DNA from 4 places in the Sporomusa sp. 246TCP1 genome. Region 1 is predicted to be linked to each of the others. Evidence: riboswitches for the same ligand, from Rfam matches in the RefSeq annotation. Region 1 holds a riboswitch; each other region holds the start of a gene.

Evidence for each region. Region 1 has a riboswitch for cobalamin ahead of AC1ECB_RS10535 (magnesium chelatase ATPase subunit I). Riboswitches for the same ligand answer to the same signal wherever they lie in the genome.
Region 2: linked by a shared signal. The riboswitch ahead of AC1ECB_RS12770 (TonB-dependent receptor plug domain-containing protein) and the one ahead of AC1ECB_RS10535 (magnesium chelatase ATPase subunit I) in region 1 are both predicted to bind cobalamin.
Region 3: linked by a shared signal. The riboswitch ahead of cobT (nicotinate-nucleotide--dimethylbenzimidazole phosphoribosyltransferase) and the one ahead of AC1ECB_RS10535 (magnesium chelatase ATPase subunit I) in region 1 are both predicted to bind cobalamin.
Region 4: linked by a shared signal. The riboswitch ahead of cobI (precorrin-2 C(20)-methyltransferase) and the one ahead of AC1ECB_RS10535 (magnesium chelatase ATPase subunit I) in region 1 are both predicted to bind cobalamin.

The regions. Positions count from the first base shown of each region.
Region 1 is NZ_CM170492.1:2,160,979-2,168,852, forward strand. Features, by position in the region: gene AC1ECB_RS10530 (VWA domain-containing protein) at 1-1,606, opposite strand, end outside; gene AC1ECB_RS10535 (magnesium chelatase ATPase subunit I) at 1,629-2,657, opposite strand; cobalamin riboswitch at 2,792-2,975, opposite strand; cobalamin riboswitch at 3,098-3,279, opposite strand; gene AC1ECB_RS10540 (ABC transporter ATP-binding protein) at 3,371-5,104, opposite strand; gene AC1ECB_RS10545 (MATE family efflux transporter) at 5,282-5,602, opposite strand; gene AC1ECB_RS10550 (ABC transporter ATP-binding protein) at 5,622-6,386, opposite strand; gene AC1ECB_RS10555 (ABC transporter ATP-binding protein) at 6,379-7,212, opposite strand; gene opp1C (nickel/cobalt ABC transporter permease) at 7,212-7,874, opposite strand, start outside.
Region 2 is NZ_CM170492.1:2,716,713-2,724,586, forward strand. Features, by position in the region: gene AC1ECB_RS12755 (ABC transporter ATP-binding protein) at 1-236, opposite strand, end outside; gene AC1ECB_RS12760 (ABC transporter permease) at 253-1,074, opposite strand; gene AC1ECB_RS12765 (ABC transporter permease) at 1,074-2,015, opposite strand; gene AC1ECB_RS12770 (TonB-dependent receptor plug domain-containing protein) at 2,022-3,968, opposite strand; cobalamin riboswitch at 4,216-4,396, opposite strand; gene AC1ECB_RS12775 (helix-turn-helix transcriptional regulator) at 4,671-5,702, shown strand; gene AC1ECB_RS12780 (TonB-dependent receptor) at 5,948-6,253, opposite strand; gene AC1ECB_RS12785 (ABC transporter substrate-binding protein) at 6,211-7,755, opposite strand.
Region 3 is NZ_CM170492.1:3,888,847-3,896,720, reverse strand. Features, by position in the region: gene AC1ECB_RS18395 (Bug family tripartite tricarboxylate transporter substrate binding protein) at 1-309, shown strand, start outside; gene AC1ECB_RS18390 (ABC transporter substrate-binding protein) at 736-1,902, shown strand; cobalamin riboswitch at 2,006-2,188, shown strand; gene cobT (nicotinate-nucleotide--dimethylbenzimidazole phosphoribosyltransferase) at 2,267-3,307, shown strand; gene AC1ECB_RS18380 (nicotinate-nucleotide--dimethylbenzimidazole phosphoribosyltransferase) at 3,300-4,352, shown strand; gene AC1ECB_RS18375 (LTA synthase family protein) at 4,359-6,164, shown strand; gene AC1ECB_RS18370 (DUF4097 family beta strand repeat-containing protein) at 6,189-7,067, opposite strand; gene AC1ECB_RS18365 (HAAS signaling domain-containing protein) at 7,070-7,621, opposite strand; gene AC1ECB_RS18360 (PadR family transcriptional regulator) at 7,618-7,874, opposite strand, start outside.
Region 4 is NZ_CM170492.1:4,449,011-4,456,884, reverse strand. Features, by position in the region: partial or broken gene AC1ECB_RS21060 (TonB-dependent receptor domain-containing protein) at 1-921, shown strand, start outside; gene tsaA (tRNA (N6-threonylcarbamoyladenosine(37)-N6)-methyltransferase TrmO) at 985-2,109, shown strand; cobalamin riboswitch at 2,296-2,480, shown strand; gene cobI (precorrin-2 C(20)-methyltransferase) at 2,595-3,317, shown strand; gene AC1ECB_RS21045 (FecCD family ABC transporter permease) at 3,314-4,372, shown strand; gene AC1ECB_RS21040 (ABC transporter ATP-binding protein) at 4,383-5,144, shown strand; gene AC1ECB_RS21035 (ABC transporter substrate-binding protein) at 5,214-6,173, shown strand; gene AC1ECB_RS21030 (FeoA family protein) at 6,330-6,548, shown strand; gene feoB (ferrous iron transport protein B) at 6,600-7,874, shown strand, end outside.

The sequences.
Region 1 (7,874 bases):
AAGTCAGTACGGTCAAGGCTACTCTCAAACCTTCTGCCAGTGGCGTTTTACCACCTGTCGGCAGATGGCGCAAACATTTTTGCGCCAAATCCACGCTGCGGGTAATAGGCAACAGCACCTCGGCAGTCTGCCGCCTAAAGGCAATCAAACCCACTTGATCCCGCTTTTGATACGCGTCCTGCAGCATGGCGCACACAGCACCCTTGACGGCCCGCATCCGTTCCCGCGCGCCCATGGAACCACTGGCATCCACGACAAATAAGAAAGTACTGCCAATGCGCTTTTCCCGGATTTTTTGCCGCAAATCTTCGTGTTCAATAGCAATGGCGCATTTGTTTCTGGCGCGGAACTTCTGATAAGACGCCGCCGCCCGCAAGGTAGCATCAAAGGCCAAATCAGTCACCGGCCCGTTCGGGATACCTGCACGCACATAGCGTCCCTGCTTGGTATCAGTACGCGTTAAACTGCGTTTGCCGCTGCCTCGTCGTTCCTGCCGATCCTGGGGCAACGATAATTCCATCCGGACAAAGGGAAAATCAGTATCAATATCGGCCACTTTTTCCTGATCGCTGCCCTCACTTTCCGGCTGCTCAGCAGGAGGATCTGTCTGTTCTTCCGACTCTTCCGGGTTTTGCTGGTCTGAGCGCGAATCAGGCGGTGGTGGCTGAGTTTCCTGTTGGTCGGCAGAATCTTCGTCATCAGGTGGTTGTTCCTGATCCTGATCTTGCTCAGGTGGTTCGGGCGGCAGCGGTTGTTCCTCCTGGCGCATGCGCTGCGGCAGTACATAACAGGCAGCTTCGTCCAGATCACAAGGCAATAAATAGGTGCGCCCGGCAAGTGCTGCAATCGCCCGCGCGACTTCCAATAAGAACAGTTCAGCCCGGTGACCTGCCGAATGTGCCTTAGCACACATCTGTGCTGAAAGCAGCATCATAGGTTCAGCTATAGTAATATCAGGGAGCAGGCTTTTAGCAGCAGCCACCTGCTGTTTGATTTCTTCCATGTCAGCAGCATAACGCTGACAAAATTTTTCCGGTTGGGCTTCGCAATCCAGAATCCGCCGTACAATTTCAGCCCGTTGAACCTCATTTTGTTCCCGGCTGACAGCAGCATATAATCCAAACCTGTCAAGAATCTGGGGGGATAAGCTTCCCTCCTCCGGATTCATAGTACCGATAAGAGTACAAGCTGCTTCATGTACGCAGGAAATTCCTTCGCGCTCCACTTGGTGCATACCGGTCGTAGCTGCATCTAAAAGACTGCCCAAAAAGTCATGGCGCAGCAAATTAACTTCATCAACATAGAGAATATGGTTATGGGCCCTGGCAAGCAATCCCGGCAAAAAGCGGCGCTCGCCACGTTCGACAGCATGCTGCATATCCAAACCACCAAACACCATATCCTCAGTGGCATTGAGCGGCAGCTCAATCAACTTGGTTTCACCAATAATTTCTGCCAAAGAACGCACCAGCGTCGATTTGGCTGTGCCCTTTTCCCCTGCCACCAAAACACCTCCAGCCTTGGGGTTGACAACCGCAATCAAAAGCGCTCGCTTGACAGCTTCCTGCCCGACAATAGCCGCAAACGGAAATATCATGCGCTGCATTATAGCATTCCTCCCGTTTGGCTTATTGCTGCGCAAACACAGCTTCTACTTTATCCCAGTCCAACGTGCCATCCTCAAAGGGGCGCCGCCGCATCCGGTGAGGCAGCGCCAGACGCGCAGCTTTTTTTACGTCTTCTGACTTTACTTCCGTCCGTCCGGCAAAGGCAGTCAGCGTCATGGCGGTCTTAATAACGGTAATATCGGCCCGGTGGCCATCAACATCAAGCGCAATGGCCAGTTTGGCGACAAGCAGGAGCAGCTCATCCTTAATGGTTACCTGGGGCAGCAAAAGTTGGGCCTGTATAATGCTTTTTGCCAGGGTTTCCTGTTCCTCCTGGTATTGCCGGGCAAAGCTGTCTGTATCCTTTTCATAGGCCAAACGCCGTTTAATAACCTCCACCCGCCACTCGGGCTGGTTTTCTCCGGTCACAACCACTGATAATCCGAAGCGGTCTAATAACTGCGGCCGGATATCACCTTCTTCCGGGTTCATTGTGCCAACCAGCACAAACCGGGCCGGGTGGGAATAAGATACACCCTCGCGTTCCACAGTATTGACTCCCATGGCGGCGGCATCCAACAACACATCAACAACATGATCATCTAAAAGGTTAATTTCATCTACATACAAAATATTGCGATTAGCCTGTGCTAACAGGCCGGGGTCAAATTTCTTTTCCCCCTGCTTGATGGCATGTTCAATATCCAGCGTACCAACAACACGATCCTCGGTTGCACTAACAGGCAGTTCTACCACCCGCATCTTGACAGACTGAGTAGCCAGACCCTGTTCCTGTCCCATTTTTTCCCGGCAGACATCACACCAATGGCTGCTATCTGCCGGATCACAATGAAAAGGACAGCTTTTGCTAACCTCCATGGCAGGCAATAGATCGGCCAGCGCTCTAACGGCTGTTGATTTGGCTGTTCCTTTTTCTCCTTTGATTAATACCCCACCCAGCAGGGGGTTAATTACATTTAATATGAGTGCCAATTTCATGTCCTCTTGCCCAACAATGGCAGCAAATGGATATACAGCAGTATGTTGCATACGTTAATTCATCTCCTTGTAAATTTCATCCATTTAGCTCTAACTAAAAAAAGAGACCTCCCTTATATAGTAAGGAAGGTCTTTCGAAAACTTGTTAAATATATATAATCCCCTCCCCATACCTCGTGGGTAAATCGGTGACTGTTACTCAGGCAGTTCTCCTGGCTTTGGATCATGGCTTGCTTAAACCTTCCCAAGACGGTTTCATCCCAGTGGCATATCTTAAGCTTGCTCCCCATTACAGTGGCGGGACCGCGCCGGTATTTCACCGGTCTTCCCTATTAAGTCCTTACGGGCACCTGACTCTGTCAATATTCTGTTAAAATAGGAAACTCCTGGTTTTTTATACCAGGAGTGAATTCAGCCAAATCACAAACTTCTTGGAATATCCCAGAAGAATTGCTAACTGTAATCCCCTCCCCATACCGCGTGGGTGAAAAACGGTGATTGTCAGTTAGGTAGTTCTCCTGACTTCGGATCATGGCTTGCTTAAACCTTCCCAAAACGGTTGTTTCAGTGGTATATCTTAAGCTTGCTCCCCGTTACAGTGGCGGGACCGCGCCGGTATTTCACCGGTCTTCCCTATTAAGCCCATATGGGCACCTAACTCAATAATATTAAATTACTTACTTGTATTATTTATACTATAGAAAAGCAACTACATTGTCAATAGTTTCAAGCATTTCTTTATATATTCAGCTAAATCCAGTATCCTATACAACATCAGGTAAATACCCATCAAACTGGGCCGCGTACAGCCGAGCATAAAAACCAGCTTTATCCAATAATTCCGCGTGCGAGCCTTCTTCCACAATTCCTTCATCGGTAAGCACGATAATCCGGTCCGCGCCACGAATAGTAGCCAGCCTATGAGCAATTACCAATGTTGTGCGGTTACAGGACAACTTGGTTAAGGCCTGCTGAATGACCCGCTCAGTCTCATTATCCAGTGCTGAGGTCGCTTCATCAAGAATAAGAATGGGTGGGTTTTTCAGGAACATTCGCGCGATAGCAATCCGTTGTTTTTGCCCGCCGGAAAGTTTGACACCCCGTTCACCGATAAACGTATCATAGCCTTGTTCCAGCTCTGTAATAAAATCATGGGCATTTGCTCGCTTAGCTGCAGCAATAATCTCCTCATCGCTAGCGCCAATTTTGCCATACGCAATATTTTCCCTGACAGTATCAGAAAATAAAAACACGTCTTGTTGGACAATACCGACATTTTCCCGTAGTGATTTTTGCGTCACTTGCCTGATGTCAATGCCATCAATCAGTATCCGGCCTTGCTCAATTTCGTAAAATCGGGGAATAAGGCTGCACAAGGTGGTTTTACCACCACCAGATGGACCAACGAACGCCACCGTCTCTCCTGGCTGAATTGTAAGATTGAGACTTTCTAGCACATTGTGCTTGTCATTGTAACTAAATGTCACTTGATCAAACACAATGTGTCCGTTGACTTTGGTGAGATTTTTGGCGCCGGGAGTATCGACGATATCTGGTTCCATATCCAATATTTCCACAAAACGGCGAAAACCGACCATGCCTTTTTGATACATCTCAGTCAGCCCGGTAATGCGTTTGATAGGGTTAAAGAAAATAGAGATATATAGCAAAAAGCCGATAAACTCACCCATCGTCAGCCACCCATGATGAATATATATCCCCCCAGCAATGAGTACTGTTAAATAAATTATATTAGTGAAAAAACTGATACCACTATGATAAGACCCAAAAATCCGTAACGCCTGTTTGCGAACCGCAAGAAAATCGCTGTTTCTCCGGGTAAATTTATCTTGTTCATACCACTCATTAGCATAGGCTTTGACTATTCGGATGCCGGAAATGCTGTCTTCTACCTGGGCATTAATATCAGCTACTTTAAGCCGCATATCCCGGAAAGAATCTTTTAATTGGCGGTTCCTGACCAAGGCAAACCATAACATAAATGGTACAAACAAAAATGTAAGCAAACTTAATTGCCAGTTAAGTGTAAGCAAAATAAAAAAACTTCCGGTCATGGTGATAAGGACGATAAAAATCCCTTCAGGTGTATGGTGGGCAAACTCGGAGATCTCAAAGAGATCATTGACAATCCGGGACATTATATATCCCGTCTTGGTATTGTCGAAATAGCGAAATGTCAGTTTCTGCACATGGGCAAACAGTTCCTGGCGCATGTCATACTCCATTTTAGCCCCAAGTACATGGCCGAAGTACTCCACTGTATATTGCAGTGCATAACTTGCCATATACATGATTAGCAGTCCGACGCCTGCCCATAGCAGCAGGGAAATATCCCCTGCTGGCAGGATATGATCAATAACCTGCCGTACAGCCAAGGGAAATACCAGATCTATGGCGGCCATGAGCGTGGCACAAGAGAAATCAAGAAAAAATAGTGGCAGATGTGGACGGTAATACAAAATAAATCGTTTGAGCATAGCTACCTCCCCCTGAATAATAATAGCTAATAGACCTCCCTTATATAAATAAAGGAGGCTTCCCTGCCTACAGAAAAGCCGTGTAGACATCGGTTCCAATCTGTACAATTAGTCCTGCATAAAACAACTGCCCTAGACGCATAACCAAACGTTCAATAACTGCCGGACCGGAAATCCTCAGCAAAGGAAGTGTAAATGCACTGGATGATCCTTTGAGCAAGGGAAAAGATACTTTTGATTTTTGAATATAAAAGAGGTTGACTGCCTTGCTATTGCTTTAGCTTTATCTACTTCCCCCGCCCCCATGCACTGAGCAATTAGCGAGGACGTTCCAATTCCCATTGCCAGAAATACCGCGATATAAATTGCTACAATAGCATTAGCCATTCCGACAGCAGCGACTTCATGCAAACCGATTTGTGATACAAAAAAAGTATCCACAAACCCAACATTGGTCAATAAAAAATTTTCAATGACAGTAGGTACAGCAAGTGCCAATACAGCTTTTATTTCCAGTTTATACATCAAAGGGAATAACCGATGCCAGCAGTGATTTTGCATACTCATTTTGCGCATTAACCAAATCTGCGCTCATGAGCTGTTCCACAACTTCCCCTCTGTACAAAAATACAATTTTATTGCACAAATGAGCCACAGCCTGCAGATCATGAGCTACAAAAAGATATGTCATTTTCATTTCCAGGCGAAGTTGATGAAGCAGATTCATTACCTGTGTTTGAACAGATACGTCCAAGGAACTGATGGCTTCATCCAGAACGATAAATCTCGGATTGGTGGAAATGGCTCTGGCAATACAGACACGCTGAACCTGCCCACCGCTCAGTTCATGAGGATAGCGGTCTTTTAGATCAGGCGACAAGCTTACTTTAGCCAGAAGAGCATCAATTCTATCCTCTAAGTTTCCCGCATAATTCATGGCGCGTATGGGTTCAGCGATAGTTTCTTTGATGGTGTACTTAGGATTGACTGAAGAAGTATAGTCCTGAAAGACCACGCTCATTTTTCCCTGATTGGCTTTGATCCACTCTGGCACAGGCTGCCCCTCAATTAAAACAGCGCCTTTATCAGGCTTTTCAAGCCCTAAAATCAGCCGGGACAGCGTACTTTTGCCACTGCCGCTTTCACCGATAAGACCCACGCATAGGCCTTCCTCAATAGCAAAGGTAACTCCTTTTAATACCTTGACTCTACTACTGCTAAAATTGCCGCCGGCTTTTACATAGCTTTTTTCAACATTATTAATTTCAACTAAATTAGGCACTGACCGCCCTCCGTTTCATGGATTTTTGGAAAGACTGGGCCAACTCGCGCCTGCTGTCAATCAAATACTTCGTATATTCATGCTGAGGATTCTGGAATATCGATTTTGCTTCGCCGTATTCCACCCGCTCCCCGCAGCGCATAACCAAAAGCTGATCAGAAAGATACTGCACCACACCCAGATCATGGGAAATGAAAATCAAAGCCGCTCCTGTTTGCTGCCTTAGCAGCTTAAACTCTTCCACAACTAAACGCTGATTAATGGAATCCAAAGCGGTTGTAGGTTCATCAGCCACAATAATATCGGGTTTCATAGCCAAAGCTATCGCCACCATACAGCGCTGCAGCATACCGCCGGAAAGCTGATGGGGATATTTTTTGAGTACCTGTTCCGGGTCAGGCATATTGACTATCCTCAAAGCGGCCAAAGCCATAGTCATAGCTTCTGATCGGGAAAACCCTTTATTCTCGATGAAAGTTTCAGCCATTTGACTGCCGATTTTTGCCAGCGGATCAAATGCCGACATAGCATCCTGCAAAATCATGCAAATGCGTTGTCCCCTGATAGATCGCAGTGTATTTGCCTCCTGTTGCAACAAATCCAGAGTGCCCTGTTCGCTTGAAAACTTTGCCGCTCCTTCCGTGTGCATCCAGGGATTGGTTAGACCCAGGATAGCTTTAGCCGTCATGGACTTGCCGCTGCCGCTTTCGCCTACAATCCCCAGACAACTATTCTTTTTTAGTTCAAAACTGACGCCGTGAATGACTTCCTCTTGATTCCGCAGATCAGTAACCTTTAAATTCCGTACAACCAGTAAATTATCCATTAAGCCACCGCCTTCTTGCGTTTAAAAATAGACAGACGTTTTTTACTGCTTTTATTGAGTTGTGGATCCAAAGCTTCCTGAACACTGTCACCCAAAAAATTAAAAGCGGCAACCACCAGAAAAATGGCAAACCCCGGCGGCAGCATCTGCCAAGGATTAATCGTCAAAACCTTTTTGGCCTCATTAAGCATCATTCCCCATTCCGCGTTAGGAGGCTGAACACCCAAACCTAAAAAGGACAAGGCGGAAATATTCAAAATGATGCCGCCTGCATCCAGAGTAGCCAGCACGCAGATTTCTCCCATAGCGCCTGGCAGCAGATGGTTTTGAATAATATACCTGGCACTGCAGCCAGACACCCGGGCAAAATAAATGTAGTTCTTATCCATAAACTGAATCACGATGGAACGGATCATCCTGACATACCAGGCCCATTTGGCGATAACCATTGCGAGAAGAATATTGAAAATTCCCGTTCCCAATACACCGATAATCGCCAAAATCAGTACCTCGTTAGGAAAAGACAGCATAATATCACAGAAACGCATAATGACTTCATCTATCCTGCCCCGGAAATAACCGGCAATAACTCCTAATACAATACCGATACTGATTGTACAAAACATAGTGGCAAGCGACCAAAGCACTGTTATTTGACCGCC
Region 2 (7,874 bases), 560 kb from region 1:
GAAATTTTAAGAATATCTTTACCGTTTACCAAAACCCGTCCTGTGACAGCAACACTGCTTTGATGCTGTAATAGGCCCAGGATCGCTTTACAGAGCATGGTTTTGCCGCTGCCACTTTCACCAACAATTCCTAAAACCTTTCCTTGACAGATAGCAAAAGAAATATCCTGTACAACAGGTTTGCCCTTCCTGATACTAATCCGTAGATTTTCCACGCTCAATACCGTTTTTTCCATACTACCTCCGTTCTGGTCAGGCGTCAGGCGAGACAATATCACGCAAGGCTTCTCCCAATATATTAAAACTGCATACGGTAAAAAAAATGCACATGCCCGGATAAAACATTAAATGTGGCTGGGTGTAGATCATGTTTTTCGCATTACTGAGCATAGAACCCCACTCCGGCAGCTCAGCCTCCACGCCCAAGCCTAAAAAAGAAAATCCGGAAACCATAAGCACATTATGCGCAATCCCCAGACTGAAAAAGACGATCAATGCCGGTGCAACATTAGGCAGTATGTGTTTTATCATAATTACGCTGTCTGATGAACCGGCTGCTTTAGCCGCCAACACATAATTCTTGTTTCTTTCCATCAATACATGACTTCTTACAATCCGCGCATACCATACCCAATTCGCAAACACCATGGAAAACATTAGATTAACCAAACCCAATCCCAATACACTCACCAGGACTAACACAAAAACCAACGTTGGAAACGCCATCAACAAGTCACATATTCCCAAAAATATCCGGTCTGGTATTCCCCCATAATAAGCAGCTATCATCCCGGTAATGATGCTGATCAGACTGGTAAGCATCAATATCGTACCGGCAATTCCGAGTGAATATCTGGCGCCAAATAGCAGGCGCGACAAGATGCAGCGTCCAAGTTGGTCTGTGCCCAACGGGAACTCTGCCGATGCCTTGATAAAGCGCTTGGCAATGTCCACTTTCATTGGATCATTTGGTGCAAGCAACGGTGCAAACACAGCACAAATGATAATTGCTGCAACCATTGTCATACCAAAAACCGCTTGTTTATTGCTCAGCACATTCCAAAAACTGGTCATTATTTTTCACCTTCTTGCAAAAAAGCAGGATTAAGCCAAATATTGATGATATCGGCTAAAAGATTGCTAGTAACAACGATCACCGCCATAATTAATACATACGCATTGATCGCCGGAAAATCCCTGTCCATACTTGCGGCAACCGCATAGAGACCCATCCCTGGCCAGGAAAAAACACTTTCAACAATGACGGCTCCGGCAACCATATGGCCGATGGTCTGTCCTAATAAAGTGACCAGTGGCGAAACTGCATTCTTAAAAACATGCTTCCAGACAATGCGGCGTTCATTGAGGCCTCGGGCTTTGGCATACAAAACAAAATCCTTATTCATGATCTCCAGCATATTCGTTCTTAACAGTCTGATATTCATCGAGATAACCGGCAATGCAAGCGTTATAGCAGGCAACAGGACATGTTCGATTTTTCCAAAGCCCACAACCACTGCCAGCTTCCATTCCACGGCAAAATAGTAGATAAGAATAAATCCCAGCCAGAACCCTGGCAGCGAAATACCCGCCAAGGTACCCATCCTGATGAGATGGTCAAACCACTTATTCCGGTACACCGCCGACAAAATTCCCAGCGGAATAGAAACAAGCAAAATCAGCAGCGCGGCCACTGCCACCAACAACAAGGTCACCGGTAAAGCGGTCATGATGTCCTCGCGTACAGGCCGGCCTGAAACCAGCGATTGTCCAAAGTTCCCCTGAATGGCACCGGTAACCCACCGGTAATACTGTACATAAATTGGTTCATAAAAACCCATTTCTTGCCGCAATTGTTCGATTTGCTCCTGACCGGCATTTTGCCAGATTCGTCTGGCATAGGCCTCCGCCGGATCAACTGGTGAAAGATTGGTGATAACAAATGACAGCAGCGTAATCCCAATTAGGACAAATAATAAATTTACCAGTCTCTTAAAAATATAGCTTCTTAACATACGATTCTACAGGCGCTGTTCCAAACCGAGGTAGAAATGGCGCGCGGCCATGGGAAACTGGCCTGATGCATTCACCACTCCTTTTAATTCATAGGCCTGGTTAGTAAGATTATAGCCTTTGCAATATACCTTGAGATCGTCACTAATTTTATAATTAGCCGCTAAGTCAACAACCCAGTAGGAAGAGGAAGTAAACGTACTCAGATCACGACCAGTTGCACCACGCAGCATCAAACCGGCATCCCATTTGTCCTGACTATATTCAAGGTTTAAGCGATAGCCATTAGGCTGCGTATTGCCAGCATCACTCACATAAGCCGCAGTTGCTGAACTTTTCGACTGAATCTTAACATAGGAATAACCGGTCGAAAGTTTCCATGCCGGCGACAATTGCTGAGTTAATGTAAAATCCAATCCCCGCCGTTTTTGTTTGCTGGCATTGATAAGCTTATAGTCGTTAGGCGCAGCCGGGGAGTATATTGTTGATGTAATAGCATCTTCAACATTACTGCTAAACACGCTGGCCTGCAGCCTGATATCATTAGCCAGTTTAGTATTCATCCCGATTGTGAAGGTATCCCCTTTTTCCGGACGCAAATCCGGATTGCCTGAAGGTAAACCCACCTTATACAGGGATTCGATATTCGGCGCTTTGAAGAATTGCCCCCAGGACACAAAAGCATTAGTGTCCTCATTTAATTTCCGGTTCACAGCAAGACGGACTGTGTTTTTCCCGCCAAACGCACTATGCTCGTCATAACGCATTCCAGCAGTCAATGTCCAGGCTTTGGGCAGTTGCCAGCGGTTTTCCATGAATATGGCTTTATTTGTTATTTCTTTGTCATAGACTTGTAAATGCGGAATGTCTACTTTTACTTGTCGCCAACTGGCTCCGCCGACAATATCATAATGATCGGATATTTTCCAGTTATCCTGCCATTCAATGCCTGAAGACTTACTATTTACATAATAGTCTTTTACTTCCCACTTCGTTCCTTCCATGTAACGATGGACGTCCGACTTGTCAGAACTATAGTACGCTTTAAGCGACCCATCTGTCCCGGCTTTGTTTTTCCAATGGTAGGTCAAATCGGTGTCCTCATTACGGTGCTCTTCGTAAGCGGTAGGATGATAAAAACCATTCCCATAGTCTGGTGCCATTAAAAAATATCCACGGTCACCGTCAATGTAACGATAGGCTAACGTTAACCCCTGCCCTTCACCGAGTTCTTTGTCCAGCCTCACACTGACAGCATCTTTCTTGAGGGCGCTGTTGCCCATCCGCTGGACTGTGCCTGTTCTCGAATCTTTATATTCAAAATAGTCCTGTCGTTTACGCTCTGCTGAAATAAAATATCCAAAACCATTTTCACTACCTTCTGTCGTCAGTGTGTAATTTCTCATGCCCCAGCTGCCACTTTGCGTCAAAAAACGGGTGTCTGTCTTATCAGCTTTGCGGGTAATAATATTGATAACACCACCGGCGGCATCACTGCCGTACAAGGATGAGGCCGGGCCACGGACAATTTCGACCCGTTCAATACTTTTTACACTCGGTAGCAGCCCTAGATCAACCCCAAGTCCTCCGCCGCCTATGCTGTGTGAATCGGCATTAACCCTACGTCCGTCAACCATGATCAGTACCCGGGAATCACCATTAATATAAACTGAACTAATACAGTAATCTGCTGAACCGGAATCATAAATACCCACATTGGACTTTTCTAATAATTCCTGAACGCGGGTATACCCGCCTCTTTCAATTTCCTCGCGGGTAATCACAGTTACACTTGCCGCCGTTTCCACCTGTTTCACCGGAATACGGTTGGCAGTCACGACATATTCATCAAAGTCAAACTCCTGCTCTGCCACAGCTATCTCCGGCATCCCCAACATCAGTGAACATCCGATAAGCGTACCCAATATTTTTTTGGCTGACTGTCGATGTTTCATGTTGTAAATCTCCCTTTCTTTTGTATAAAGTAACATCTTTCATTCCGTGTTGGTTATAAACCAAATCTCCATTTTTAGTAGCCGCAGCATATTATTAAGTTGTAAATAAAATAAAACTCCCGCTCATAAACGGGAGTTTTACATAAACAGAATAGTACAATAAAAATCCCGGCACAAAGTACGCCGGGGAAAATACAGTACACCATCATGCACTTTAATCTCCTCCCCATCGCTCGTGGGTCAACAAACGGTGATTATCAGTTAGGCAGTTCTCCTGGCTCTGGTTCATTGTTCACCCAAACCTTCCCAAGATTCTCATCTCAGTGGTATAACTTGGGTTACTCCCCATTACAGTGGCGGGACCGCGCCGGTATTACACCGGTCTTCCCTATTAAGCCCTTAAAGGCACCTAACCTTGTAATATGTAGTTGTAATCATTTTACCAAATCCAAAAATATGTTGAACATTAAATAACTGCTATGTTAATGTCGATTATAATAGCGAAAAAAAAAACATTCAATACATATATTGTCAATACTACCTGTTAAGCAAAAAAAGCTACTTCCATACAAAAATGTACATTTATCATGCATTTTTTATCAGCTATTTATCAGCTATTGATAATAGATACCAATATTTGTTATAATAAACTAAATTATTAACCAGTTATTAAGTTATTTTAATTGGAACGGAGACACATAAATGAATAATAAGCTACACATTTCTTGTCCGGATGATTATTATGCACAGATGAAGGAAATCGGTTTTATAAGTCAAACATCCAATGACCTTTACAAATTTGAAATTCTAAAAGAACATGGTATCGGCGAAATCACACGCTGCTCTTATCGAAGCGGACTTGATGTTTCCTGGGCAACTTTATACCTAAAAAAAGAATTTACTTATGCGGTTCAAATGGAAAAAAAGTTTTTTTTTGAAATAACCTACATTACATCAGGTTATATTGAAATTTTCGATTCCTATACAAATAAATCATACCAAATTAACGATGGAGAGTATTACGTTAATGTAGCGGAAAAATGTAGAGGCCAGGCAACCTATCCCAAAAATATAAAAATAGGTTACATTTCTTTTAATATTTCCGAAGCATTTCTTTGTTCACAAGAAGAAAAAACTCACTTGTTTATTTCTGAAATAAACAGTTTACGCACATTTTATCGTGCTTGTATTCATCCAGTAGAAGCAAACACAGACATTAAGGCTATTATGAAAAAAACTATTAATTGCTATTACACTGCTGGATTTGCCCGCAGATTATTTTTCCAGGCAATTGCACTTGAGATTATATCCGAATGGATGACACATGTACATTTTATTCAATCTGCTCAAAAATTATCGACAATTAATTTAAGCAGTGATGATATTGGGTTACTATACCAGGCAAGACAAGAACTTTTTGAAAATATGTCTCAACCCCCTTCTATTGAAATGCTCTCAAAAAATCTGTGTTTAAATACCCATAAGCTAAAATTAGGGTTTAAAGCTCTATTTGCAAACACACCTTATGGATATTTACGAGATATACGACTGGAAAAAGCAAGAGTATTACTGAAAAATACTGATTGCAGCATCGGCAATGTGGCATCCCAAATTGGGTATAATAATAGCAGTTTTGTAACGGTGTTTAAGAAAAAACATGGAATTACGCCTACGCAATACCGCAAACAGTCAAAAACAGTGTTATTGTCACCAACCATAACTTTAACTGAATAATATGGTCGACAATGATTAAACACATTTGTTCAGGATTAAACTATGCAGCTGTAAAAAAGTCATGATGACAATGCTAATATTTAAATTCGCGTTGCCATCATAGCTTTTTTACCATAGTTATACTGTTACCGTTTCCTTTACATCTGAACCTAATTTAAATTGATACTTGCAGGAAATACCATATGTCCTTTCACTCCTTGTGCTTTGGCACCAGACATTTCAATAGGCACTAGTGCCTTATCGATCTATATCCGCTGCTCCAAACCAAGGGTAAAACGACGCGCCGCCATGGGAAATGATCCTTGATACCCCTCCGATCCATTTAATTCATAGGCTCTGTTCGTGAGATTATATCCTTTAAAATAAGCATGGAGATCAGCACTGATTTTATAGTCGACCGCCACGTCAACTACCCAGTAGGAACTGGACGTAAAGGCTGCCAGGCTGCGCCCGGTCGCACCACGCAATGCAATTTGTCCATTCCATTTATCCTGTAAGCAAGTCACCACTACTGGACATAAGCTTTCTCTAGCCCCCGATACACTTGCCATACACCTACTGAATTCTCATAGTCCATGATGTTTTTCTTCATGGCCGCGATATTGTTCCGGTGAAACAATACAATCACAGGCACTTGTTCGCTAATCAAGCCTTGTATTTTGTGATGGAGAGCCACTCGTTTCATGTTATTGGCAGTAATAACCAACTGATCAATCGCTTCCGTTATTTCCGGCGTTGTCAATAGACCATACATAGCCTTCGGATGATAATGACCACTCAGATAATGAGGCGACGGCTCGTTATGCGGAATATAGAATTGTCCAAACATTAGCAGATCATATCTTTTATTCTTCAGTGCATCCATCAAAGCGGCATCTTCCAGCGGTACAAGCTCGGCAATAATCCCCACCTCTTTGAGACTATTCTGTATCACCCCGGCCAAGAGACTATCCTCAGCATTTTTCGCGCCAAAGGCGATGCGCACCCGGAGAGGAACCCTGTCCTTCATACGAACTCCGTCCGGGCCAACCTGCCACCCTGCTGCCGTCAGATATTCTTGGGCTTGCTTTAAATCATAAGGAAGTACCACATCCTTGGGCATGACATATTCGCCAAAGACAGGAGAAAAGAAAGCATGTCCAGGCTCTGCGCTATCCCCCAGCAACCCCGGTATCATTTCTTTTATATTCAGACTGTGCGCCACCGCTTTTCTTACCCGCAAATCCTTCAAGACTGGATTATTTACGTTAAAATATAACATTTCAGACGTTTGCCCCAGACGTTTTTCAAGCTTCAACTTGTTATTTTGAGCTAAACGGCCTGCCGCCGTCAAAGACTGCCGTAAACTGATAAAATCGACCATACCCGCTTCCAGAGCCATTGCTCTGGCATCCGGGTCGGAAATGACTTTAAATACCAGTTTTTCATTTTTGGGTGCCTGACCCCAATAGTTATCATTTCGTTTCAGCACAAAATCCTGGTCTTTTTGCCAGGATTCCAATCCATAAGGGCCTGTCCCAATTGCCTTTACAACTTTTCCGTTTACATCCAACGCAGTGGGGCTGACAATTGCATAACTCGGCACCGTTAAGTCTGACGCGAAAATAAAGGACGGACTTTTTAAATGAAAAACGACGGTTAAGTCATCTGTAGCCTGTACATCGGCAATGTCCGGCAGAAATGATTTCCACATCCCGTTTCGCAGCCTGTCCATATTCTGTTTTACAATTTGTGCAGTAAGAGGCGTGCCGTCATGAAAAGCAACTCCTTCACGCAAATAAAATGTCCATGTCTTTCCGTCAGGTGTCATTTCCCATCGCTCAGCTAAGGCCGGCTGCAATTTAAAATCAGCATCCAATTCGACTAACGTATTAAAAATTAATGCGCGAATATAATATGACATGTTTGTTTCGGGATCACAGCCGCCCAAATCGGTACTTTCTCCAATTACAATCTGCTGAACCACTTGAGGTTTGGCACTGCCACATCCCGTAAAAACTATACTCACAAGCAACAAAGCTATACTAAAAAAAAAGCAGATCCATTTTTTCATTGTCTTTGACTCCTTACATGAAAATTACAAAAGCTTTAAAAATAGCGCGGCACTTTATTTTAGATGCGTTGTTCCAAACCAAAAACGAAATGACGCGCCGCCGTGGGGAATTCTCCTGC
Region 3 (7,874 bases), 1.7 Mb from region 1:
TTAACCCTCCCAGGCTTTGAGGATGTGCCAACCTTCAAGGAACAGGGAATCAATGTAGCTTTTAATTTTTGGAACGGAATTGCAGCCCCTAAAGAAATGCCGCTAGCTGAAAAGGCCAGATTGATATCAGGGCTAAGGGAAATGATCAATGACCCTGAGTTCAAAGAGAATATGGAGAAACTGGGAATGCCAGTCCATTATCTGGGGCCAGAGGATTTTGGTGACAGATGGATAGCTGATAATAAGAAATTAACGAAAATAGTAAAAGAGACCGGAATTGCAGAACTTATCGCAGCTCAGAAAAACTAATATTGCTTACTTATCGCCCATCCCGAAGACGAGGGATGGGCACAGTTATTTTTTGTCTGGCTGGAAAGTGCTGGAGTTGTAATGAGATAAAACATCAGCGATATAGCACGTTGAGAAGACGAATGATAATATTGTATTTATATAGTAGACAAACAGTGAAGAAATTCAAGATAATTAGTGATAGCTATCACTAATTATCTTGAAAAAGCTCGGCGGATGTAATATAATGTAGAACTATAGTAAACAAGGTTAAAAAAATACTATAAAAGTATTTAGACAGGATACTTTTTATAGTATTTGGAAGGCCAACATTTCCTGAGCCTGAAACCATTCGTTGGAGAGTGCCGTTATCAGGCTCACTTTATGCGGGGATTGGAGATGCAAGGCAAGGTATTGTGGCCAAAAAAGAGGGGAGAAATTTACAAAATGAGTAGGTCAAGTGTAAAAATGGTAGCTGTGCTAACAGCAGTACTGCTAATTACCGGTGTTTTAGCCGGCTGTGGCGGTACATCATCTAATGAAATCAAAATTGGTGTATTAAATGAAATGACTGGTGGTAATGCCACCATGGGTACCTCGTCAGCCAATGGTGCCAAAATGGCGATTAAAGAAGCCAATGCCAAAGGTGGTGTACTTGGCAAACAGATTAAAGCGATTGTTGCTGATAACAAAAGTGAGCCCTCAGAGGCTGCCAATGCGATGACTAAACTGGCAACCCAAGATAAAGTTGTTGCTATTACCGGGATGTTTGCCAGCTCAAATGCCATTGCTGCTTCCAGTGTAGCTGAAGCAACCAAAATTCCTTTTCTGGCAGTAGGTGCCACCAACCCCAAGGTAACTGTTGATGAAAAAACCAATAAAGTAAAAGACTATACCTTCCGGGTATGTTTCATTGATCCCTTCCAGGGTACTGTTGGTGCTAACTTTGTACTTAATACCTTACAACTCAAAAAAGCTGTAATCTTAGTTGATAACAGCAGTGATTATAGCAAAGGCTTAGCTGCTTTCTTCAAGGATGCCTTTACAAAAGGCGGCGGTACAGTACTTGCCGAAGAAGCCTATCTGCAAAAAGACCAGGACTTCAAAACCATTTTGACCAAGGTCAAAGCACTCAATGCTGACATTCTGTATGTACCGGGATATTATGAAGAAGTAGGTAAAATTGTTAAACAAGCCCGTGAAATGGGGATTACTGTTCCTATGGTTGGCGGCGACGGCTGGGATTCACCGAAATTAGTAGAAATCGGTACTCCGGCGGCCTTAGATAATACCTATTTCACTAATCATTACTCTGTGGATGACACCAGCGCCGAATCCAAAGCCTTTGTTGAGGCCTACAAAAAAGAGTATGGCCAGGCACCTGACGCCTTGGCAGTACTTGGTTATGATGCTGCTAATGTGTTAATTGATGCCATTAAACGTGCCAACAGCACTGAGCCGGCTAAAATTCGCGAAGCATTAGCTGCGACTAAGGATTTTATGACCGTAACTGGCTCGACCACCTTAAATGCCACCCATGATGCTGTAAAAAATGCCGTCATCATTGAGATGAAAGATGGCAAGCAAATGTTTAAAGCCACTGTAAAACCGTAAACGGTTAATCACATAATAAGCAGTCACTTAGTTAAGTGGCTGCTTATTTTTTATAAGTTTATTGACGGTAGTAAGGCCGTCTGTTATAATGACCATAAAAATACACATATTTTTCGGCTAAGGTGCCCCTTAAGGGGAGAATAGGGAAGTCTGAGTATGGGAAGACTATACATAGGCGCGGGCCCACCACTGTACCAGGGAGATCTTACACGGCCACTCGTCAAGGGGAAGGCGTAAGAGTTAATGAACTGGGAGCCAGGAGACCTGCCTTATACCGCAACCATCCTTCATGGACAAGAAGGCTTTTTTGGGCTTAACCAAAAAAGCCTTTTGTTTTTGAATCAGAGAAATAATGGAGGTTATTATGAGTTTACTGCAAGCAACAGTAGCGAAAATTATGAGGCCGGATACAGTAATTAAAGATCAGGTAAAGACTAGACTGGCAGGTGTGTTACAGTCAGCAGGCAGCCTGGGACGATTGGAAGATATGGTTGAGCAGTATGCGGGGATAACAGGCGAGCTGAATCCGGCACTGCCTAAGCCTTGTATGGTGGTAGCTTCAGCTGACCATGGGGTAGCCAGACGAGTGGTGAGTGCCTATCCGATAGAAACAACAATTCATATGACAGCCAATTATCTTATCTCCCAAGGTGCAAGTGCCAATGCCTTTGCGAACTTCTGCGGTGCTGATATGGTTGTGGTTGATATGGGCGTTGCTGGCGATCTGTCATATGTTCCGGGACTGTGGCATCGCAAGATTGCCTATGGCACACAGGATTTTACCGCAGGCCCGGCGATGACGCGTGAGCAGGCCATCCAAGCAGTGGAAACAGGCATTGATATTGTTAATGACCGGGTGAAACATGGCTATAGTTGTTTTTGCCTGGGGGAAATGGGCATTGGTAATACCACGTCCAGCGCTACCATTGTTGGAGCATTCACCGGTCTCGCTCCGGAGAAAGTTACCGGGCGGGGCACCGGGATATCAGACAGCCGCCTTAAAACCAAGATGGACATTGTCGGTCAGGCTTTAGCTGTGAATAAACCGAATCCTCAGGATGGATTAGATGTTCTAGCCAAAGTGGGTGGATTTGAACTAGGTGCATTAGCCGGCGTAATTCTTGGCTCAGCCGCCAACCGCTGCGCTGTCGTCATTGACGGGCTCAACACGACGGCGGCGGCTTTAATCGCCAATGCCATTCATCCTCTGAGCAAAGAGTATATGTTTGCGTCGCACCTGTCCGGTGAACCGGCTCATATTATTGCGTTGCGTCAGCTTCAGTTAGAAGCTTGCCTGGAGCTGGGAGTCCGGCTAGGGGAGGGTATTGGGGCTTCAATGGTTGTCGATATGCTCTATGTGGCCATTAAGCTGCTAAATAATAGGGGAGGCAAAGCCAATGCTTGAAGAACTAATTGCAGCCATAAAACCACTTGATAGTATAGCGATGGAACGGTGTCAGCGGCGGGTCGATAATCTGACCAAGCCGTTAAATAGTCTGCATTCCTTTGAACACATTGCCTGTAAGCTGGCAGGAATTAGCGGCAATCCACGGCCACGGGCGCTGGAAAAAAGCATCATTATTATGGCCGCTGATAATGGCATAGCAATTGCAACTGACCAACAGCAACTGACAACAGCAGCTCGACTGACCGGCTTTTGTCAGGGGCAGGCGCCCATCCAGGTGTTTGCCGCCCATGTTCAGGCCAGACTAATTATGGTAGATATTGGTGTTGCAGCCGACCTGCCGCACTCGCCGGTAGTATGCCGGAAAAAGCTGGCTTATGGCAGCCGCAATAGTACCGAAGGTCCGGCTATGACTCGCGAACAAGCGATACAAGCCATTGAAGTGGGAGTAAGAATAGCACAAGCAGAGATTGCGCGCGGCTGCCAGGTGATCGGCTTGGGCGAAATGGGGTTGGGCGGTTTGGCTGCCGCTATGGCAATTGTCGCCTGCTGCCAGGATCGTCCACTACCTGGCTTGACTGGACAGGAGGCAGAACTTGTCAATAGAGCCATCGCAGTCAACCGCCCAAATACTGCTGATCCCTTGGATATTTTGACTAAGGTAGGTGGTTTTGCTATCGCCGGGTTAGTAGGCGTTATTCTGGGGGCTGCGGCCGGGCGGGCGGTCGTGGTGTTAGACGGTTTAGCCACAAGTGCGGCCGCCCTGATTGCCATTAATCTGGTTCCAGATGTTAAGCCCTATTTGATAGGCTCCCACTTTGCTGCTGAGCCAGCCCATGAGACAGCCTTGGCATTGCTTGGTGTACCGGCCTATATCCAACTTAAAATGAATCTGGGAGAGGGGACAGGTGCAGCACTTGGGATGTCGGTAATTAACGCCACGCTGCATATGCTAAATGACATGAAAACCTTTGGTGAGGCCGAAGTCGCTGTGGCACAGGATGGACCAGGTGCTCTGCGGCAAAGCAAGGATGTTAGAGATTAGCAAGCTATGACCAAAGCATATGAATTCTGGCTGTTATGGTTTTGTACCTTATGGGCCTTATTGTTTAAATCAGTCTTCGTAATCGGTGTTGTAAATTGCACGGAATTTTTTAAGGCCGCTTTCGCCGATGTCTGGTCGGTTGTACCTACCTACAATGTTTATCTGGCCTTTATTATTATCCCGCTAGCTTTGGTTTTCACCCTAAAGGGACAGCACCGCCTGTGGCTGTTGCTGCTCTGCAATGCCTTGTTTTCCTTGCTCTTGCTCTTTGATCTCTGGTATTTTAGGGCTTTTGGCATGTTTCTCTCCGTGCATGTTGTCAGCCAGGCGGCGAACCTAACTAATCTCGGCAGTAGTATTTGGTCTATGAGCCAGTACGAGGATATCCTGCTGTTTTTAGATTTCCCGGTATTGCTGATTATTGCTGGCTTAGCTTACAAGCGCGGTAAGTTACCGGCAAGCAACAAGCGGCTGGCTGGGCTGTTGCTCAGTGTTGCTGTCGGCTATTTGCTTTATGCCCATTATGTGTTTGATGTATCGCCAGCACGCGGCGAGAAACAGTTCCTTTTCGCCATGTGCTGGGCTCCCAGTCAAACGGTGACCGGTTTATCACCTATAGGGTATCACCTTTTTGATGCCTATACCTATGTTGCCGATTCCCGGCCACTGGTACTTAGTGAGCCCGAAAAAACGGCAATTGCTGTTTGGTACAATGAAAAAAAGGAAGTCCGGCCTGATAATGAGTACAAAGGCCTTTTTGCTGGTAAAAACCTTATTTTTATTCAGGTAGAATCCTTAGAAAACTTTTACTTGAAAAATTCTGTTGACGGTCAGGAGATTACGCCCAACCTGAACCAACTATTAAATAACAGCCTGTATTTCTCTAATTTCTATGAGCAGGTTAGCAATGGCACTACCGCGGATGCGGAGTTCATGGCCAATACGTCTGTCTATCCGCTGCGCCGGGGCACTGAATATTTCCGCTATCCTAACAATACTTATAACTCATTGCCCAAACTTATGGATAAGCAGGGCTATATGACACTGGCGATTCACCCTGATAATAAATCCTATTGGAATTGGCAGTATAACATGGAGTCTATTGGTTACAAGTTATGTTTGGATTCTTCAAACTTTATTATGGAGGAACAAATTGGGTTAGGCTTAAGTGATGGCTCGTTTTTTCGTCAGGTGGTTCCCATCCTTCAGGAGCAGCGTAGTCCCTTTCTAGCATTTATGATTACGTTGACAAATCACAGTACCTATGAGCTGCCTGACAACTATAAGGAACTTGTGCTTGATGATAAAATTGCCGGTACCATGCTGGGAAAGAGTTTCCAAACCGTGCGTTATACCGATAGGCAAATAGGGAATCTGCTGACATTATTGGAGCAAGGAAAGCTGCTGGATGACACAGTTGTGGTAATTTATGGCGATCATACTGGCGTACACAAATTTTATTCCCAGGAAATAAGCGCTATCACACCTGCCGAAGCTTGGTGGCAGGATAATCAACACAAGGTGCCGCTAATTATCTATCAGAAAGACCTGAAAGGTCAGGAAATTAGAACAAGTGGGGGGCAGATTGATATCTTGCCAACTGTCGCCTATCTGATGGGGATTGAGGAAAATGAATATGTGAATACAGCTATGGGGAGAAACCTGCTCAATACTGGCAAAGATTTCGCTGTATTGGCTGATGGCCAGTTTGTCGGCACAGCGGCAAGCGAACAGGAGCACTCGCTTGCCGTAATAGGCTGGGAATTGGCTGATAAAATTATCTGCAGCAGCTATTTTGGTAAGCGGCAGTAGTCGCGATCCATCCCGGACATATTTTTACCAAATTCGGGCGTGTCCAGAACTAATATCTACTTTTACAAGTGGTCCGTCTCCCTGACCACTATGTCCTTGAAAGGAGTTGGTACCATGCACCTGATAACCGGCTTTCGGCAAATCAATATCTATGTTGCCTGACAATGCCATAGCTTCTACTTTAAATGGCGTAGAGACAGCCCCGACATGGATTGCTAAATATCCTGATTCACTTTGAAATACCGCATCATTAACAAGCTCATTGAGACTGACCTCAACATGTCCGGAACTGCTTTCGACATTAAGCTTACCAGTGGTATTTTTAATTTCAACATGACCAGATGAAGCTATTACGGATATTTCGTCGGCTTTACAGTTTCCCATTTTAAGCCTTCCTGAGCTCATAGTTACTTTTAATATTCCTGTCTCCAGGGAATCTATCACCAAACTGCCTGAACTTAGGTGTAAAGTTAGTGCATCATACTCTTGGGGCGGCAAAAGCAATTCAAAACTAATTTTTGGCCCTTTGCCCCAAAAGGGAAATAGCAAAGAATCGAGCCATTTCTTTTGGTTACCGATTTTAAGATACAAAATGTCTCCCCACATTTCTTCTTGCACCAGGTCTTCGGTGTGCAAATTACCAGCAGGCGACCAGCCAGAAATTCGAATAGTAGGATAAACTACATCAGAACGCAGCACGCGAACATCGCCGGAACTAATAGCTATTTCCAAGTTTTTGGCGGCTGATGATTTAACCATATACGTATCTGATATTCTGGTTTGACCGGCAGCCATATAAGTATCATTACACTGACCAAACATAAATAAGGCGGCATTGCCGCTAAGGCCAATCATCAAAACAACAGCCGCAATGATTGAAATTTTTTTTAGCACTCTGTCCATCCTTATTTCCCCCTAATAATCTGCACATTATACTGTAAGTATTTTATAAATACCTTGCCAGCCCAGCGAGTTACCAGTATCATACCTAATCCGAGCAGTGTACCAGTCCCCACTGTCATCATGGATGTAAAAAGCCACGATAAAATAGCGCCTAAACCGCTCGGAAAACCAGCCCTTAGCGGCAGCAGCACAGGAATCAAAATCAAGACAATAGCGACAACATAACAAGCAACGAGTACGCCAACAACGCCAATAAGCGGTCCTAATACAAACACCAGATTCAAAAAACCTAAACTAACCGTAGCAAGTACAGCCCGGACAATAGTAGTAATGGAGATATTCTCTACCGCTTGCGTGACATGATAATCAGCAAGGATTTCTTTAGCAATTGCCTCTGGATTTCCGAGAGCAGTGGCAATTTCAGACTCACTTTTACCGTTGGCAACGCCGCTGATAAAATGTTCCTCATAATCGTAAAGAATATCTTGCCGTTCTTGTGCCGGGATGTTTTTTAGAGCCATTTCTAACTTTCCAAAAAAATCCTGTTTGGTCATTCTCCCACTCCCTCTGCAATAATACGGTCAACCCCACTGCAAAATTCACGCCATTCTTTAATTATGTCTTGCATGTACATACGGCCTGTAGCTGTCAGTCGATAATACTTTCGCGGTGGTCCCTCTGATGATTCGATGAGATAGGTCTCAAAATATGCTTCCTGCGTCATTCTGCGCAATAGTGGATAAATGGTTCCCTCAGCAATCTGAAAATTTTCCGAGATTTTATGCGCTAACTCATAACCATAAGTAT
Region 4 (7,874 bases), 2.3 Mb from region 1:
GGTTATTTCCTTCAAGATAATTGGCAGGTAACTAAGAAAGCTTTAGTCGGTTTAGGTTTACGCTATGATCAGTATAAAGCTGAGGATCATTTAATGAATACGGAGCTTACTAATGAATTTCAATTGAGTCCTAAAGTAAATATGACTTATCAGCTAACCCCACAAGAAGCTGTTTATGCCAGTGCCAGCAAAATTTTTAGATCTCCTGTCGTGACCGATTATTCCCGTTGGTTTTCTAACTATTATGACACATCATCGGCAAAAAACCGCAATAAGTATAGTAAAGACAAGTATGGAGATTCTGAGACTCTGACTTTGGCAGAATGGCAAAAACTCATTGGGCCATTAAAACCGGAAAGCGGCATGGCCTATGAAATAGGCTGGAAAAAGCAATTTAATGCTAAATTTAACGGACAGATAACCGGATTTTATAATGATATTAATGATTATGTCAATACGTACATGGGTTCAGGCATTACCGCAGGTCCGCCAACTTATAACATAGATAATGCAAAAATAAAGGGGGTAGAGATAGCGACAGATTACCAGTTTAACCACCACTTAGGACTAGTATTGAATTATACTACGCAAACCGCAGCTAAAAGTGGAGACAGACTTGATCCTGAAGGGATACTGGATTTGACGGATATCCCCCAAAAGACTATTAATTTAGGTCTGTACTACAACAATCAAAAAGGGTTTCAAGCCTCTTTAAACGGCCGCTATCGAAGTGAAAAGAAGGTTGATACCAATACTACTTTAGGCGGGCATACACTTGTTGACGTAGCTTGTGCTTACAGCAGAAATAATTCCACGATAGCTTTGGCTGTTAATAATATTTTTGATAAAGACTATCAAGAAATTTCCGGATTGGAAATGCAGGGAACTACCTACAATTTGTCCTATCAATTGGCATTTTAAAGGAATATTTGTTATATAGGCAGAAAAAATTAATTTAACCGAAGTTAAAGGAGTGTAACGAATATGAAATTAACCGAAATAGGCAGGGTTGAAAGTCCTTATAGCTCACCGGCTGACCCTTTTGAGATGCGGCAAAGCAGCAGCCGGATAATCATACATGATGAATTTGCTGAAGGCTTGTACCGGCTTAATGAGTCTAAGCACATCCAGGTTTTTTTCGGGTTTCACCTTGCGGAAGGCTATAAACTCAAAGGGCCAACCTATACTGGGGAGGTAAAAGGGGTTTTTGCTTCACGCAGTCCGAAACGGCCATCGTCTATAGGTATGACCACTGTAAAACTGCTTGGTATAGAGGGAAACTTGCTGCATGTACAGGGATTGGATGCTGTAAACGGGAGTCCGGTCTATGATTTGAAACCGTATGTTCCGTTTCTTGATACTGATGTTACAGAGAAAGAACGTTTGGAACACTTAAAGTATAATCCCAGAAGGGATTTTATTCAGGCTATACGAGAAAAAGACGCAGTCCGCTGTCTCATAAAGACTGCGGAAATTCATGGCCATTTTTGTCCGGGAATTGCACTGGGGGTTATGGCTTCCATGTATGGGCTGAGTCAACAGGGGATTGATCTTTCTCAATCTGACGGCATGGAAGAGCTTATTGCCGTGGTCGAAATAAATGCCTGTTTTACCGACGGGATACAAGCTGTTTCTGGATGCACACTTGGAAACAACTCTCTAATATACCGTGATCTGGGACGCACGGCGGTTACTTTTGCCATGCGAGGCGAGAAAAAAGGAGTACGCGTCCGGGTGCGTCCGGAATTCCGCGCTCACATTGACAGCTTGGCGCCGGAGTTTTACCCGCTTATGGATAAAGTGATTAAGAACCGGTCATGGAATCCCGACGATGAAATACTCTTCAGGAAAACGGCGCGGGAAGTTGCCTTTGCTATGGTGCAGCTTCCGTTCGAAGAATTGCTGGCTGTCGAAACGGTTCAACCTGATTTGCCGGTCTATGCGCCGGTAACTGATACTGCCGTTTGTGATAAATGCGGGGAATTGCTTATGGCAACAAAGTCGGTAAAGCAAGGGGAAAACCAAGTGCTTTGTCGTGTGTGCGCAGGTCAGGAATATTACCAAGTCAAGGGACAAGGAATAGTATTAAATAGACAAGAGAAGAAATGACTGGAATAGATGCTTATAGGAGCGGGTTCAAGGTATCTGGATTATAAAAACTAAAAAGAACAAATTGTATTCATAGTACTTTTGTCGTGGTACAAAAAACAATGAATTAATAAGCCATGAAGGCTAACACGTCCTGTAGGGCACAGTTTGTACTTGACTTTTTTCACTTTTAATCATACAATTTAGTTAATTCCATAGGGAACAGGTGCCCGATTGGGCTTAATAGGGAAGCCGGTTCAAAGCCGGCACGGTCCCGCCGCTGTGATGGGGAGCCGGTCTGCAATAAGCCACTGAAATAGAACATTATTTTGGGAAGGCGCAGACTAGCAATGATCCTAAGTCAGAAGAACTGCCTGTTTAACAATCACCGTTTAACCTACGAGCGATGGGGAGGGGATTTGTGTGCCGATTTTAGGCAAACAATCTCTGTTATCTCCATTGAATGGTGACAGAGATTTTATTTATGTTAAGGAGTTGTTTAGTATATGGCAGGAATTTTTTACGGCATCGGCGTGGGGCCTGGCGATCCCGAATTACTAACTTTGAAGGCGATTAACGCTATTAAAACAGCAGATGTAATTATTGCTCCACGGACGGAGAAAAAGGATGAAAGCACGGCAATGTCTATCGCCCGTCCTTATATTCAGGAAAGCAGCGAGATTTTAGAATTGGTATTTCCGATGAACTATAATGCGCAGGCACTGTCTGATGCTTGGGTGAACAATAAAAAGACCATCCTGGAACTTTTGGATGCAGGTAAAAAAGTGGCCTTTTTGACATTGGGCGATCCCATGCTGTACAGTACCTATATGTATGTACATCGCTTGCTGGAAGATTCCGGTCATGAGATTATCAATATTCCGGGAGTGAACTCCTTCTCGGCCATTGGCAACCGCCTGGGGATGGCGCTCGCGGAGGGTGGCGACATTCTTAGCATTGTGCCGGCAACCATTGATGATGAACGGCTAGAAAGAGTGCTGGCTGTATCTGACAATGTTGTACTCATGAAAGTATACAAAAATTTTACCGAAATTGTTGAAAAATTAAATAGACACGGTATGGTGGAAAACGCTGTTATGGTTTCGAAATGTGGTTTGGAAGGTGAAGAAATCATTCATGACCTTGAAACTAATGGCAGCAAAAAGGTGAACTACCTGTCAACCATTCTAACGAAACGCTCCAAAGTGAGTAAACATGCATTGGCATGAGCACTAGCCCGTTAACACCGCTGCTCCGTTATAAACAAGCCAAGGTGCGGGTGGCGGGTCTTGTACTGTTGGCAGCTATGGTGCTATTCACTTTGGCCGCTATCGGGTTTGGCCGGGCAGATATTAGCATGGCTGATACCGCCAATGTAATTTATGGACAACTTACAGGTAATCCGGAGGCTTACGCCCATATCAATGCAGCTAAGATTGCTATTATTTGGGATATCCGTCTGCCGCGTATTTTAGCTGCCATTATAGTTGGCGGGGGACTGGCAGTTGCAGGTGTCGTTTTTCAGGCACTGTTAATGAATCCGCTGGCTGATTCGTATACTATGGGAGTATCGACAGGGGCGGCATTTGGCGCTAGTGTGGCTATTTATCTCAATGTTTTTGCGCAGGGCGGTCTGCCGGTAACCTTGTTTGCCTTTGGTGGAGCGGTGGCGACATTACTTATTGTTATGTCTATGGCTCGTGTAGGTGGCTATGTATCATCAGCCAATCTGATAATTGCCGGGATTATTGTCAGCAGCATCTTATCGGCGGCTATTAGTATGGTCAAAAGCCTGGCCGGCGAGCAGGTATCTGCTATTGTCTCGTGGCTTATTGGCAGTCTGGCGGCTAAGAGTTGGGAGCATGTGCTGTATGGCTGGCCGCTGATCCTGGCGGCCTGCTTTCTTTGCTACTATTATGCCGAAGATTTGAATATCGTATCTTTAGGGGATCGGGAAGCCCGTAGCCTAGGTATTAATGCCTCCCGTCTCCGAACAGTGCTGTTAGCCGCCGGTGCACTGATTACGGCAGTATGTGTAGCTATTGGCGGTATTATTGGTTTCGTTGGCCTGATTGTACCGCATATGGTCAGGATGCTGACAGGCTCGGATAATAAGGTGCTCATTCCACTGTGTGGTTTAACAGGCGGAATATTATTATTAACTGCCGATACCTTTGGGCGGTCGGTGGGCAATGTCGAGATACCTGTTGGCGTGTTGACGACCCTTTTGGGCGGCCCGTTCTTCGTTTATATTTTTAGGATACGTAACAAGACGCTTGGGTAGGGGCGTTACTATGATAAAAGTAGAAAATATACAATTTGGCTATGGGGCTAAACCTGTGCTCAAAGACATCAACCTGAATATCAGGCACGGTTGCTTTTGCGGCATTGTCGGGCCCAACGGCTCAGGCAAGACAACACTGCTAAATCTTATTACCGGGCAGTTGCAGGCGACTTCCGGCAATATTAGCATTAAGGGGCGGGATATCGGTTCTTACCGGATTGAAGAACTGGCCCGCCATATTGCTGTTATGCCGCAAAACATGGATATCAAATTTCCCTATACTTGCCTGGAGATTGTTGGCATGGGGCGCACTCCCTATAAAACAAGACTGCAAGGGCTGACTGACCAAGATGTGGCGATTATTGAAAATGCCATGCGGCTTACAGATACACTTGATTTTGCCGGACGGTTGGTCACCGAGCTCAGCGGCGGGGAAAGACAGCGGGTACTATTTGCTAAGGCCCTGGCGCAGCAGCCGGAAGTTTTATTTTTAGACGAATCCTTTTCTAATATGGACATTTACTATAGTATTAAGTGCCTGAGCCTGTTGAAAAAGTTATCTATTCAGGAAGGGCTGACAGTGGTGTCAATTATTCATGATCTTAACCTTGTCAGTACCTTTTGTTCTGAGGCCGTTGTTTTAAAGGCGGGTCAACTGATTAAGTATGGCTCGGCTCCGACTGTACTTGACCCTGAACTTATCGGTGAAGTATTCCACATCAAAGTGGTTCGGGCGGGTGAGACAGGTTTGGCCGTCCTCTCCAATCTATAATAGGAAAAGATTTGGCTTGTAACCCTTTAGGGGTGTAGGTGGTTAAGAAATTCCTGGAGGAAGTGGATTATGAAAAATAAAGCGTTTTACTTGGTTATTCTTCTTCTCTTGCTGGCAGTTATAGCTGGTTGTGGTACTTCCAAACCTGCAGTCACAGCTAACGAGGGTATAATAAAAATTACCGATGACCTGAATCAGACTATAGTCCTTAAGCAGCCAGCCAAACGAATTATTTCTTTGTACTCCGCACATACCGAAAATCTATTAGCATTGGGTCTTGAGGCTGAGATCATCGGCGTCAGTCCGGCAGAATCTGATCCGGCGGCCAAAAACAAGCCTGTATTTGACTATCGGGCCGATCCGGAAAAGGTATTGGCGGCTGAGCCTGATTTGGTCATTATTAGACCGTTTATTAAGCAAAGTCACCCTGATTTTGTCAAGACTTTGGAGCAGGCTAATATCAAAGTAGTTTGTCTTTATCCGGAGAAGTTTGAGGAATTTGACAGTTATATTAAAAAGCTGGCCATCCTGACAGGCAAAGAGCAGCAGGCTGACGATAAACTGGCTGCTTTTCATGCTAAGCTTAACCAAGTCGCCGAGCATACAGCTAAGGCGCCGATTAAAAAACAGGTGTATTTTGAGGCCACAGCAACCGAATACCGGACAATTACGCCTGCTAGTATGCCGGGGACAGTGCTTAAACTGGCTGGAGGGCTAAATGCGGCCGCCGATGCGCAGCCTTTGAAAGCTGCAAGCAGTATTGCTGCTTACGGCAGCGAACGTTTATTAATGAAGGCTGAGGAAATTGATATTTTTCTGGCACAACGCGGCCCGATGAATCCAGGCGTTACGCCTGATAGTATAAAACAGCGTCCAGGATTTGATAAGATAAAGGCAGTACGAGAGGGTAAAGTCTATATTGTTGACGAAGGGGTTGTCTCCAGTCCTACCTTCCGGCTGGCTGAAGGTGTTGAACAATTGGCTAAACTGATTTATCCCGAAGTATATAATGATCAATCAGAAAAATGAAATTGCAAGAGTGTAAAAGTCCTGCTTGACAAGGTGTCATTGAATTCATATAATAAAACTGAGAATAAATATCAGTTACGCGTCAACATCAAAATGGCGCAAATTTTTTACGTAAGCGCTGATAATGATTATCAATACTGAAGGGGGAAATATATCATGACACTTTCACAAGCAAAACGTGGTCAGCGTCTTTTAATTGCTGCCATTCCTAATCCAACTATCCGGGCTCAAGCCATTCGCTTCGGTATTGCCGAGGGCGCTGAAGTAGAATGTTATGAAAAATTGCCTGCTGGCCCAGTTGTTATCGGCAGAGGCAAGCAAGAGATTGCGATTGGGCGCCGTTTAGCCGAAAATATTGAGGTGCAGCCAGCTTAGAGGGAGAATTATTACAATAGAAAGGCTCTCAGGTAGCCAGTGGAGGAAAGAATGGACCATTGTCATAATAACTTAACTCATTTAGATATTCCTGAGGGAGCTAAGAAGATAGTTCTAGTGGGTAATCCTAATGTGGGAAAGTCAGTGTTTTTTAATGCATTAACAGGCATGTATGTGGATGTGTCGAATTTCCCGGGGACCACTGTTGATATATCTCATGGCCGTTATGGTAAAGATGTAGTCATTGATACGCCCGGCGTATATGGTATTTCCTCCTTTAATGACGAGGAAACGGTGGCCAGAGATGTTATTTTGTCTGCTGATTTAATTTTAAATGTAGTTGATGCTGTGCATTTGGAACGTGATTTATTTTTAACGCTGCAGGTTATTGATACTGGTATTCCTACCATTATTGCCATAAACTTAATGGATGAGGCTGAAGAACAAGGGCTAAAAATAGATCTTGATTTGCTTGAGGATCTATTAGGTGTGCCAGTCATTGCGACAATAGCAGTTAAGGGCAAAGGTGTTTCTGAGGTCAAGAACCGGATCTTTGAAGCTCGTACCGGGATCATACCTTCAAAGCTGAAGAATAGGCTGGAAAGTATGATGAACCGGATTGGTTCCTGGGGTGAAGCATTACTTGTACTTGAAGGTGATCCTCATGTGGCTGAGCGCCATGGGGTACCGCCAGGTGAATTGCGGGAGGAGATTTATCACGACCGCCGTCACCGTGTGAATGATATCGTCAAGCATGTAGTAACCGAAACACAAGAAGGTGCGACGTTTGGTACTATACTAGGCCGGTATATGTTGCGGCCCTGGACAGGTATACCTATCTTTGCTCTAGTACTATACGCTATGTATTATCTGATTGGCGTTCTTGTAGCCCAGGATATTGTCGGCTTTACTGAGGAAACAGTCATGCAGGGCCTGTATGAGCCGGTAGTGCGGGATTTTGTTGGACGCTTTATTAGTGAACAATCGATAATTGGTACGATCCTAATTGGTGAATTTGGTATATTAACGATGACGGTAACCTATGTCCTGGGACTGCTGCTGCCCTTAGTTGTCGGTTTTTACTTTGCGTTGTCAATTATGGAGGATTCAGGTTATCTGCCGCGGCTTGCTACACTGGTTGACCGTGTTATGACCAGTATTGGCTTAAACGGACGGGCTATTATTCCCTTAATTTTGGGTTTTGGCTGTGTAACTATGGCGACTATCACGACGCGAATTTTAGGAACCAAGCGTGAGCGGACAATTGCGACCGCGGTGCTGGGTCTGGCTATACCTTGTTCGGCACAACTTGGTGTTATTGCCGGT